Regions from separate parts of the Bradyrhizobium genosp. P genome, predicted to be linked through region 2. Evidence: riboswitches for the same ligand, from Rfam matches in the RefSeq annotation. Region 2 holds a riboswitch; the other holds the start of a gene.

Region 1 (4,390 bases), 1.7 Mb from region 2:
ATGTCGCCATCCTCGAAATCGTCGTCGGCCGTCGGCAATGCCGGCGGCTTTTTCGATTTGTCGTCGGCCTTGTCGCGCACCCTGCTGCGGCCTTCGGTCGTCTTTCCGGCCTTGCCCATGCGTTTCCCCTGCACGTCGTGTCGGATCGCGTCGTGCGATCCTACTCCACTTGCCGGGTGTGCGTAATGGAGAAGACGCGGGGGGATCGCATCCCACCGCGTCTTCCTGAGACAGCTCAGAACGTCGCGCCGGCCCGCACCATGTAGGTCCGGCCCGGGAGCGGGTAGGCGGCGAAGCGGCCCGCCGTGAAGGTGCTCGTGATGGCGTAGTCATAATACAGCGCGTTGAACAGATTGTTCACGCTGACCGACCAGAAAAAGTGTTCATATTGCCCGCTGAGCTTGACGTCGGCGGTCGCATTGCCGGGGATGCGGCCCTGGGTGTTGGCCTGATCGTTGTCCATGACGCGCGAGCTCCAGGCGCGCAGCGTGCCGTCGAACACCAGGTAGTTCTGCCAGATATTCCAGGTCACGCCGATATTGCCGGTGTAGCGGGACACCAGCGGCACGTCGTTGCCGGCCCACATGCCCTCACGGAAGACCGCGCGGGTGTAGGCCATTCCGCCGCGGAAGGTCACGGTGTCACTGACCTTGAGCGAGGCGCTGGTCTCGCTGCCGTAGCGGCGGGTCGGATCGAGGTTGACGTTGTAGAACAGCACGGGATTGAAGTGAATCTCGTTGTCGAGATCCATCAGGTAGACGCTGGTTTGGACCTGGAAGCGGTTGGTCTTGACGCGGAAGCCGCCCTCGACGTCTTCCGACGTCTGCGTCTTGAGCTGGAAGTTCTGCGGGATCGAAGCGAAGGTCACCGGGTCGAACGACGGCCCCGATGCAACGCGCTCGTCGGCACCAGGTGTGCGGAACGCGCGCGCGGCACGGCCGAACACCGAGAACGTGTCGTCAAACCGATGCTCGACGCCGACATGCGCCGCATACTGTGTCTCACTGCTGTTGAGCGGGCTCGCTTGCGTGTCGAAGGCGAAGGGTGCGTTCGGGTCGTAGCGATCCCGCGCCGAGACGCTCGTGTTCTCTACCCGCGCGCCATACGAGAAATCAGTGGTCGGCAGCAGCCCGACGGTCTGCTGCCAGTAACCCGCCAGTTGCTGCTGGTCGATGTTGTAGATGTGGTAGGGGTCCACGCCCTGGAAGGCGCCGCGCGACTCGCGGAACGTCGTGTCGTCATAGTCGATGCCGGTCAGGATCGAGGACGGCAGCCCGAAGATCGCGTTCTTGATGCTGAGGCGCGGCGTGATCGACCAGGTCTGCAGCGCAGCGTCGTTGTAGGTCGACGAAAAGCTGATCGTCGGCATTGTGCCGAAGAAGCCGCTCTGGGTGTCGCGCTGCCGCCAGCCGCCGTCGACGATCAGGTCGACGCCGTTCATCACGGTTTTGGTGAAGCCGGTGGTGACGCTGGTGGTCTGCTGGTTGCCATAATTGTAAGGCGTGTCGGTGCCTCGCCTGTCGGTGGCCAACTCGTTGAGACCAATCGAGGGATCCACGGTCCGCCCGCCGGGAAGGCCAAGCTTTTGATCGCCTCCCGTGACGGTCAGGAAAGCGCTGAGGTCGGGGGTGGCGTAATTGATATTGCCGACGGCATTGCGCTGGTCGAGCGCATTGTTGGCGCGGTAGCCATCGGATTTGACGCCATTGCCATAGAACGACGTCGACCATGGCCCGGAAGTGGCCGCGACCGAGAGTTCTGCCAGGCGCTGGTTGAACGAACCGACTCCGCCTTCGGCCTTGATCGCAACCGGCGGTCCGCCGACGCCATTCTTGGTGACGATGTTGACCACGCCGCCGACCGCGTTGTCGCCGTAGAGCACTGCGCCGCTGTTGCCGCGGGTGATTTCGACGCGCTCGATCGAATTGAGCGGGATGGTCGAAAGATCGAAACCCGACAGGTCGATGTCGGTTTGCCGGCGTCCGTTGATGAGAATGAGGACGTTCGGGGCGGCGAAAGCGCCGAATCCGCGGATGTCGACTGATGTCTTGGCGCCATTCACGCCGCCGTAGAACGACTGCAACTGCACGCCCGGCACCTGCGCGAGGATCTCGGACAGCGTGTGCACCGGCGAGTGCGCGATGTCGTCGGCCGTGATCACGGTCGAGGACGCGCCGACGATGGCGGCGAACTGACGTCCGCCGCCGGCCGTACCACCGGTCCCGGTTCCTGTGCCGGTCGACGTCGTGGCCGTTCCCGTTCCAGTTCCGGCGTTCTTGGTTTGCGTGTCACCCGGGGCGGGGCGTCGCGGCGCCGGGGTTTCGTCGGCGGTCGGCTTGGCGCGAGTGAGGTTCTGGTCGCCCGGCTTGGTGACCTCGATGGGGGGAAGTTGATCGGAAGGTGTGGCCTGCGGCGCCTGCTGCGCCTGCGCCAGCGCCGACGTCGCGCCGAGAGCCGGCACGATCATCGTCGACGCGAGAAGCAGCGCGCGGCGCCGCCGGGCTGAAGGGATGGAAAGCATAGTCTGGACCGCGGCAACGTCAGTGGCACGTCACCGCGAACCAGTCTCACCAGCGCGCTTGGCATCAGGTGAAGCTAATGTCTGTACTCCCCGACCGACATCATCGCGTGTGACCACGGCTGACGGCAGGTCTCCTGGCTCGCGGGTCGTTACCCTTCGTCGCCTTCCCAGGACCGAGTTTCCCAGTGGCCTATGACGAAGGATTCACCGCTTACAGTTGCGGGGGCAGCCGCGGCCTAGGGGAGTTTCCCCGCACCGCATTCCCTTTTGATCCCAATTCAGGAACCGTCAGGTTCATCTAGGGGGCGGCTGGAAACCAAGTCAATCCTGGCGGAAGTGGGGCAACGGTTGACCGGTACGGTTTTTGTCGAGTGTCGCTTGTCTGCCACTGTAATCGCTGTATGAGCATGACGCGATGAGCGTGCAGGATTTTGCCTTGGCGGCCGAGGTCGCGGCGCGGCGTCGTTTTGGCGCGACCGCGGCGCTCGCCGCGCTCGTGGTTGTGCTGGTGCTGATCTCGCTTGGCATCGGACCGGTGCGGCTGTCTCCGCTCACGGTGATCGAGGCCTTGTTCGGTGGCAGCAGCGATGTAGCGCAGGTGATCGTGCGCGAGATCCGCCTGCCGCGCACCATCCTGGCGTTCGCGATCGGCGGTATTCTCGGATTGTCGGGCGCGGCGCTGCAGGGACTTTTGCGCAATCCGCTGGCGTCGCCGTCGCTGTTCGGCGCGCCGCAAGCGGCAGCCTTCGGCGCGGTGCTGGTGATCGCGCTGGGGCTGGCCGACGTGCGTTCCTACGCGCTGCCGGTGGCGGCGATCATCGCGGCCTTCGTCTCGGTGTTTGCGTTGCTGGCGATCGCCGGCCGCAATGCCGGGCTCCTGATCCTGATCCTTTCGGGGCTCGCGATCTCAAGCTTCGCGGGCGCTGCGACGGCGCTGGTGATGAATCTCTCCAGCAATCCCTTCGTGGTGCTGGAGATCGCGTTCTGGCTGCTTGGCTCGCTCGAGGACCGCAGCTTCCAGCATGTCGCGCTGGCATTGCCCTTTATCATCGCCGGTGCGGTCATCCTGCTGAGCCAGGCCAGCGCCTTCCGCGCGCTGACCCTGGGCGAAGAGGCTGCACAGAGCCTCGGTGTTGATGTCGGGCGGCTGCGGCTGTTGGTGATCTCGGGCGTGGCGCTCGGTGTCGGCGGGGCCGTCGCGGTGACCGGCACGATCGGCTTCATCGGCCTGGTCGCGCCGCATCTGATGCGCCCGGTGATCGGCCACGATCCGGCCCGGCTGTTGCTGCCGAGCGCGCTCGCCGGCTCGGCGCTGCTGCTGGCGGCCGATATCGCCGTTCGCATCATCCCCTCGACCTCGGACATCAAGGTCGGCGTGCTGACCTCGATCATCGGCGTGCCGTTCTTCCTCTATCTGATCATGCGCGAACGCCGCGCGCTCGGCGGAGGCGTGGCATGACGCTGCTCTCCGCAACCGGTCTCGATGTGTCGCTGGGCAGCCGCAAGGTGCTGCATGACATCTCGTTGTCGTTATCATCGGCGCATCTGGTCGCGCTGGTCGGTCCGAACGGTGCCGGCAAGACCACATTGCTGCGTGCGCTGGCCGGGCTGATTCCATCCAGCGGCACGATCCGGATCGGCGGCGATGCGTTGTCGTCGCTGTCGCTGCGCGAGCGTGCGAAACGCTTCGCCTATCTGCCGCAGGGTCACATGGTGCACTGGCCGCTGCCGGCGCGCGACATCGTAGCCCTTGGCCGCTACCCGCATGGCGCGACCGATCCGGCGCGGCTGTCGCCGAAGGATATGGAGGCGGTGCTGCGGGCGATGCAGGCGGTCGACGTGATGGCTTTCGGCGACCGCCGCGTCACC
Region 2 (4,390 bases):
CGCATCGGCGGCCTTGTTGATCGCCGTAAGATCGGTGTTTGCAGCGGCAATGCGGCTGTTCTCGGCCTCGATCGCCGCCCGCTCTTCCGCCAAGGCGACGATCAGCGCGTGGGCTTCGGCAAGCGTCGTCGGGAGCTCTGTAACGGGCGTCGTCATCGTCGCCATCACAGCAGAGTCGCCGCCACTCTTCCAAACTTTTCAGCACCCTGATTCAATTCGCCGCAGCTTGTCAGCCTACCGTTTCTGGGCGCTTCACAACCACCGGACGCACCTTCGTCCAGTCCAGCCCGTCAATCAGCGCGAGCAACTGCGCATGGTTCAGCTGCACCCGGGTCGGCGCAATCCTCGGCCAGCAGAACTTTGACTCCTCGAGAGTCTTGGCAAACAGGCATACCCCGCTGCCGTCCCACCAAACCGCCTTGATCCGATCCGCCCTTTTCGAACGGAACACGTACAGTGCTCCGCTGAAGGGGTCGGCCCCACCATCTCGAACCAGCGCCATCAAACCCGTGGCACCCTTGCGGAAGTCGACCGGCGTGCTGGCCACGTAAACCTGAACACCCGCCGGGATCATGCCTGCCGAACCGCCCGGATCACAGCAGCAAGCCGCCCCGCCTCCACATCTCCACCAACGCGCACCACGACATCGCCGATGACGATTTCCACCATCTCCCCCGCCATGGTCTCAAAGCGCGCGAACTTAACCGCTCGGTCTCGCGCCCCAGAGAGCGGCGCCACCATTCCCGAGGCCAGCGCCTTGCGTCGCCACGCAAACAACTGCGATGGATCGATCCCATGACAGCGCGCTATCGCCGACACGTTCGCCCCCGGCGCAAACGTTTCCCCGACGATGCGATCCTTCTCCTCCCGCGACCAGGTGCGGTAGCTCCGCCCGGGACTCACCGAAAGCCGCTCGGCCGCCGCTGTGATAACTTCGAAATTCTTGGTATCAGACATATGTTCGCTCTCATGAACTCCTGGGACAAATCACCAGGAGATTCTCTGACAATCGAACATCATCCGCTACGTGGGATGACCTACACGCTTACGATCAGTGCGAAAATCGAGCCGACACAGAGTGCTAAGGCCGCCTCGCTGGTGGAGTCGAGATCATGATGGCTAGGGTTACTGCAGATAACGTGACCAATGACCGACCGCGAGAAGGGCCTTCACAACTGGACGCTCGTATCCACGGTGCTTCGGGGCGACCTCACATTAACGCGATGCGCCAAGGATTTATCGGCTGCACACCGGTGCCGGGAGCGACACCAGTTCGCTGGATCACCGCGCGCCTGTCCCTCTCTACAGCGACGGCCATGAGCTTAAACACAAGCAGGGCTCTCCCCATCATTGGATGAAGGATAGGGCTCAGCGCATCCCCAGCGATCAGCGAACACGAGAGTTTCGAGCGGGAGACGCTTGGCCCAGTTCCTCGCCTCCAATTCAGGGCGCACGAAAAGCTGATCGACAAAACCGACACATAGATATGCGACGATCACAATTTCATTGGGAATTCCAAGAATCGGTCTGAGATCGTCAGGGTCGAAAATGCTGACCCAACCGACGCCAACTCCTTCGGCACGAGCCGCCAGCCATAGATTCTGAACGGCACACGCCGTACTATAAAGATCAGTATCGCGTTGATGCGTACGTCCGAGCACAACAGCGCCGCCACGCGATCGATCGCAAGTGACACAAATATTTAGCGGCGCCTTGCAAATTCCTTGTAATTTAAGCCGCCGATAAGATTCTCGGCGGTCACCTTGGAATAGCCGCGCTGCTTCCTCGTTTCTTCGTACAAATACATCGCGGACTGCCTGTTTCGTCGCGGCATCGTGCACAAGTATGAAATTCCACGGCTGCATAAGCCCAACAGAAGGGGCATGATGCGCCGCCTCCAAAATGCGCCTCAGTACCTGAGCCGGAATGGGTTGTGGCAAAAATTCATCTCGGACGTCTCGTCGTGAATGGATGGCCCGATAGACAGCCTCGCGGTCATGCATGTTGAACGCGGTTGCCGCTCCAAGATCCGGATGGCGTTCGGCATTTTCCCCATCGACGATCAGTGTCATCTTTCGCTCCCCTGAAAAGAACTCCTCACCAGCATCCGAGGCTCCTTAGTCTGAATTCAGCGTTTTCATCAGGATGTGCTTGGGATGCGTCTGGCGCGCGACGCGTTGATCCGGCGATGGCCTGACGCAACAGCCTCCCGGGCGTGAGCTGCCCTTCCGGGATAGTATGTCCCGCGTTGCAGGTGATACAGACATGATGCGTAACGGCCATTACTCTTCTCGAGCGTCGGGCGGCGGGAAGATGCGATGGCTCCGGCATGCCGCTAAGTGCGACCTGTTGCGCGTCGCGGAACACCCCGTCCGCAGGTTTAACATGATGCGCTGGCAGGTCTCCCGGCTTGCGGAGCAGGATTTCTCCTCCGATCCCCGCCTTCCCGACCTCAGGGGGTCAGTGGCTCAGTGAGGATCTCTCCGGTCACGGTCGCGGGGGCGGCTGCTTTCGAGCTCCGATACAGAGCCTATCGCATTCCCTCTTCGCCTGTCGTAGAACAGGAACCAGCGCATACCTACCATTCGCTCAAGCGAGCATCTTGTCAAGGGCGCGCAGCTTGTCGTTGAGGGCAAATGCGTTGCGACCTCGCGCGTGCGCATGCGGCGATGAAGCCTTCCTCGATGCCGGCCGTGATCGAGAGCTTTGAACGCCCAAAGGTCGACATATGTTTGGAGGTGCTTGCTCACGAACGAACCGCTGAACCGCTTTCGCAACCGCCAAAGTTCACTGAGCAGATTTGAGCAGCCATTTGAATTTACGCTTACGTCTCATGAGGACCAGAATCTAATGCATCACGTGTATCATGGTGGCGACGTCACCACCGTACATGCGCGTTTTCCCAATGCGCTCTTGCCTTGGTTGGACCTTTCTACTGGAATCAATGCCCTTCCCTATCCCATCGGAACCATGGATACGGAAGTTTGGACGAAGCTTCCGAGCAGGGACTCGGTGAACAGACTCAGAACCGTAGCTGCAAATGCCTATGGCGCACGTGACGCGAGGCAAGTGGTCCCCGCTCCAGGAACACAAGCTCTAATCCAACTCTTACCGCGCATTTGTCGCGCCAAGAACGTAGCGATCCTCGGTTTCGGTTACCAGGAACATCCGGCCACTTGGCGAGCAAGCGGCGCCAATGTCATCATAGCAGAAGATCTCGAGACAATAAGCGATCTCGACATCGATGTCGCAGTCGTTGTCAATCCGAACAATCCGGACGGCAGGTTAATTTCTTCTGCTGCGTTGCTCAAGCTTGCCTCAAGCCTTCAAACTCGAAACGGCCTGCTGGTCGTCGATGAGGCCTTCATGGACGTTGTTCGACCGTCTGCAAGCGTTATACCGATGCTCGCCCGTCAAAATGCGGTCGTGCTTCGGTCATTTGGAAAAGCTTATGGCCTCGCGGGATTGCGGCTCGGGTTTGCAATCGCGAACCGCGACCTTGCGGGCAAAATGGAGGCCGCGCTTGGACCTTGGGCAGTCTCAGGACCGGCAATCGCAATCGGTGCGAAAGCACTAGCTGATACAAATTGGCTTGACGAGACGTCAGCCCGCCTCGCGTATGATGCGGCTCGTCTGGACGAACTGCTGGCCCAAGCGGGGTTCCGAATCCTCGGAGGATCACCGCTCTTTCGACTTGTAAGCCACCAGGACGCAACGGAATGGTTCGACAAACTCTGCGAACGTGGAATCCTCGTTCGGCCATTCTTCGATAGGCCGACTTGGCTGCGGTTCGGAATTCCTGGCCGCGCAGCGGATTGGTTGCGCCTCAAAGAGGCTCTGCTGGAGTAGGGCAAGGCCGAAAAAGAAAATGGAGACAGGTCAAAGACTGAACTTCCCCAAGGCTGAACGACAGGAATGTGCAACGGCTGCTGCACACCGCCTTGGCAGGCCCAGGCCAAGAACTCTGCAGGTCATCCTTGATAGCGCGCCTATCCGGCTCGAAAGGCGACCGGCTATTGACACTTGCTGAATTAGTCGGATGATACGTGGGTCTAGGTTTGTTGATCGAGAGATCAACGACATGGGAATGCGGTGCGACTTAGCGCAAAAACTAAGCCAAATCCGCAACTGCGCCCGCAACTGTAGGCGGCGAGTTCTTTTCCACAAAGCCACTGGGCTGGTTTGCCCGGGAAGGCGGAAACAGAGCATCGACCCGCGAGTCAGGAGACCGGCCTAGACAGTCATCCATCCGGCATGCGGTGCGCGCGTTTGGGGCGGTTTTTTCGCTGCGATGACAGTGAGCAATTCTGTCTCGCGGGGAGAGGACCGCTATGATTAAACGCGTCAAAAATCCTGATTTTCTTGACAGACCTGCGAGACCCTCCTCCTG

Evidence for each region. Region 2 has a riboswitch for cobalamin ahead of bluB (5,6-dimethylbenzimidazole synthase). Riboswitches for the same ligand answer to the same signal wherever they lie in the genome.
Region 1: another riboswitch for cobalamin. It lies ahead of ACP2YO_RS03305 (TonB-dependent receptor); the one in region 2 lies ahead of bluB (5,6-dimethylbenzimidazole synthase).

What each region holds. Positions count from the first base shown of each region.
Region 1 covers NZ_CP188195.1:680,462-684,851, forward strand. The annotation lists gene ACP2YO_RS03300 (hypothetical protein) at 1-119, opposite strand, end outside; gene ACP2YO_RS03305 (TonB-dependent receptor) at 236-2,467, opposite strand; cobalamin riboswitch at 2,629-2,826, opposite strand; gene ACP2YO_RS03310 (FecCD family ABC transporter permease) at 2,937-3,980, shown strand; gene ACP2YO_RS03315 (ABC transporter ATP-binding protein) at 3,977-4,390, shown strand, end outside.
Region 2 covers NZ_CP188195.1:8,875,979-8,880,368, forward strand. The annotation lists gene tnpC (IS66 family transposase) at 1-156, opposite strand, end outside; gene tnpB (IS66 family insertion sequence element accessory protein TnpB) at 230-574, opposite strand; gene ACP2YO_RS42610 (transposase) at 571-957, opposite strand; gene bluB (5,6-dimethylbenzimidazole synthase) at 1,323-2,072, opposite strand; cobalamin riboswitch at 2,379-2,587, opposite strand; gene cobD (threonine-phosphate decarboxylase CobD) at 2,743-3,849, shown strand; cobalamin riboswitch at 4,038-4,251, shown strand.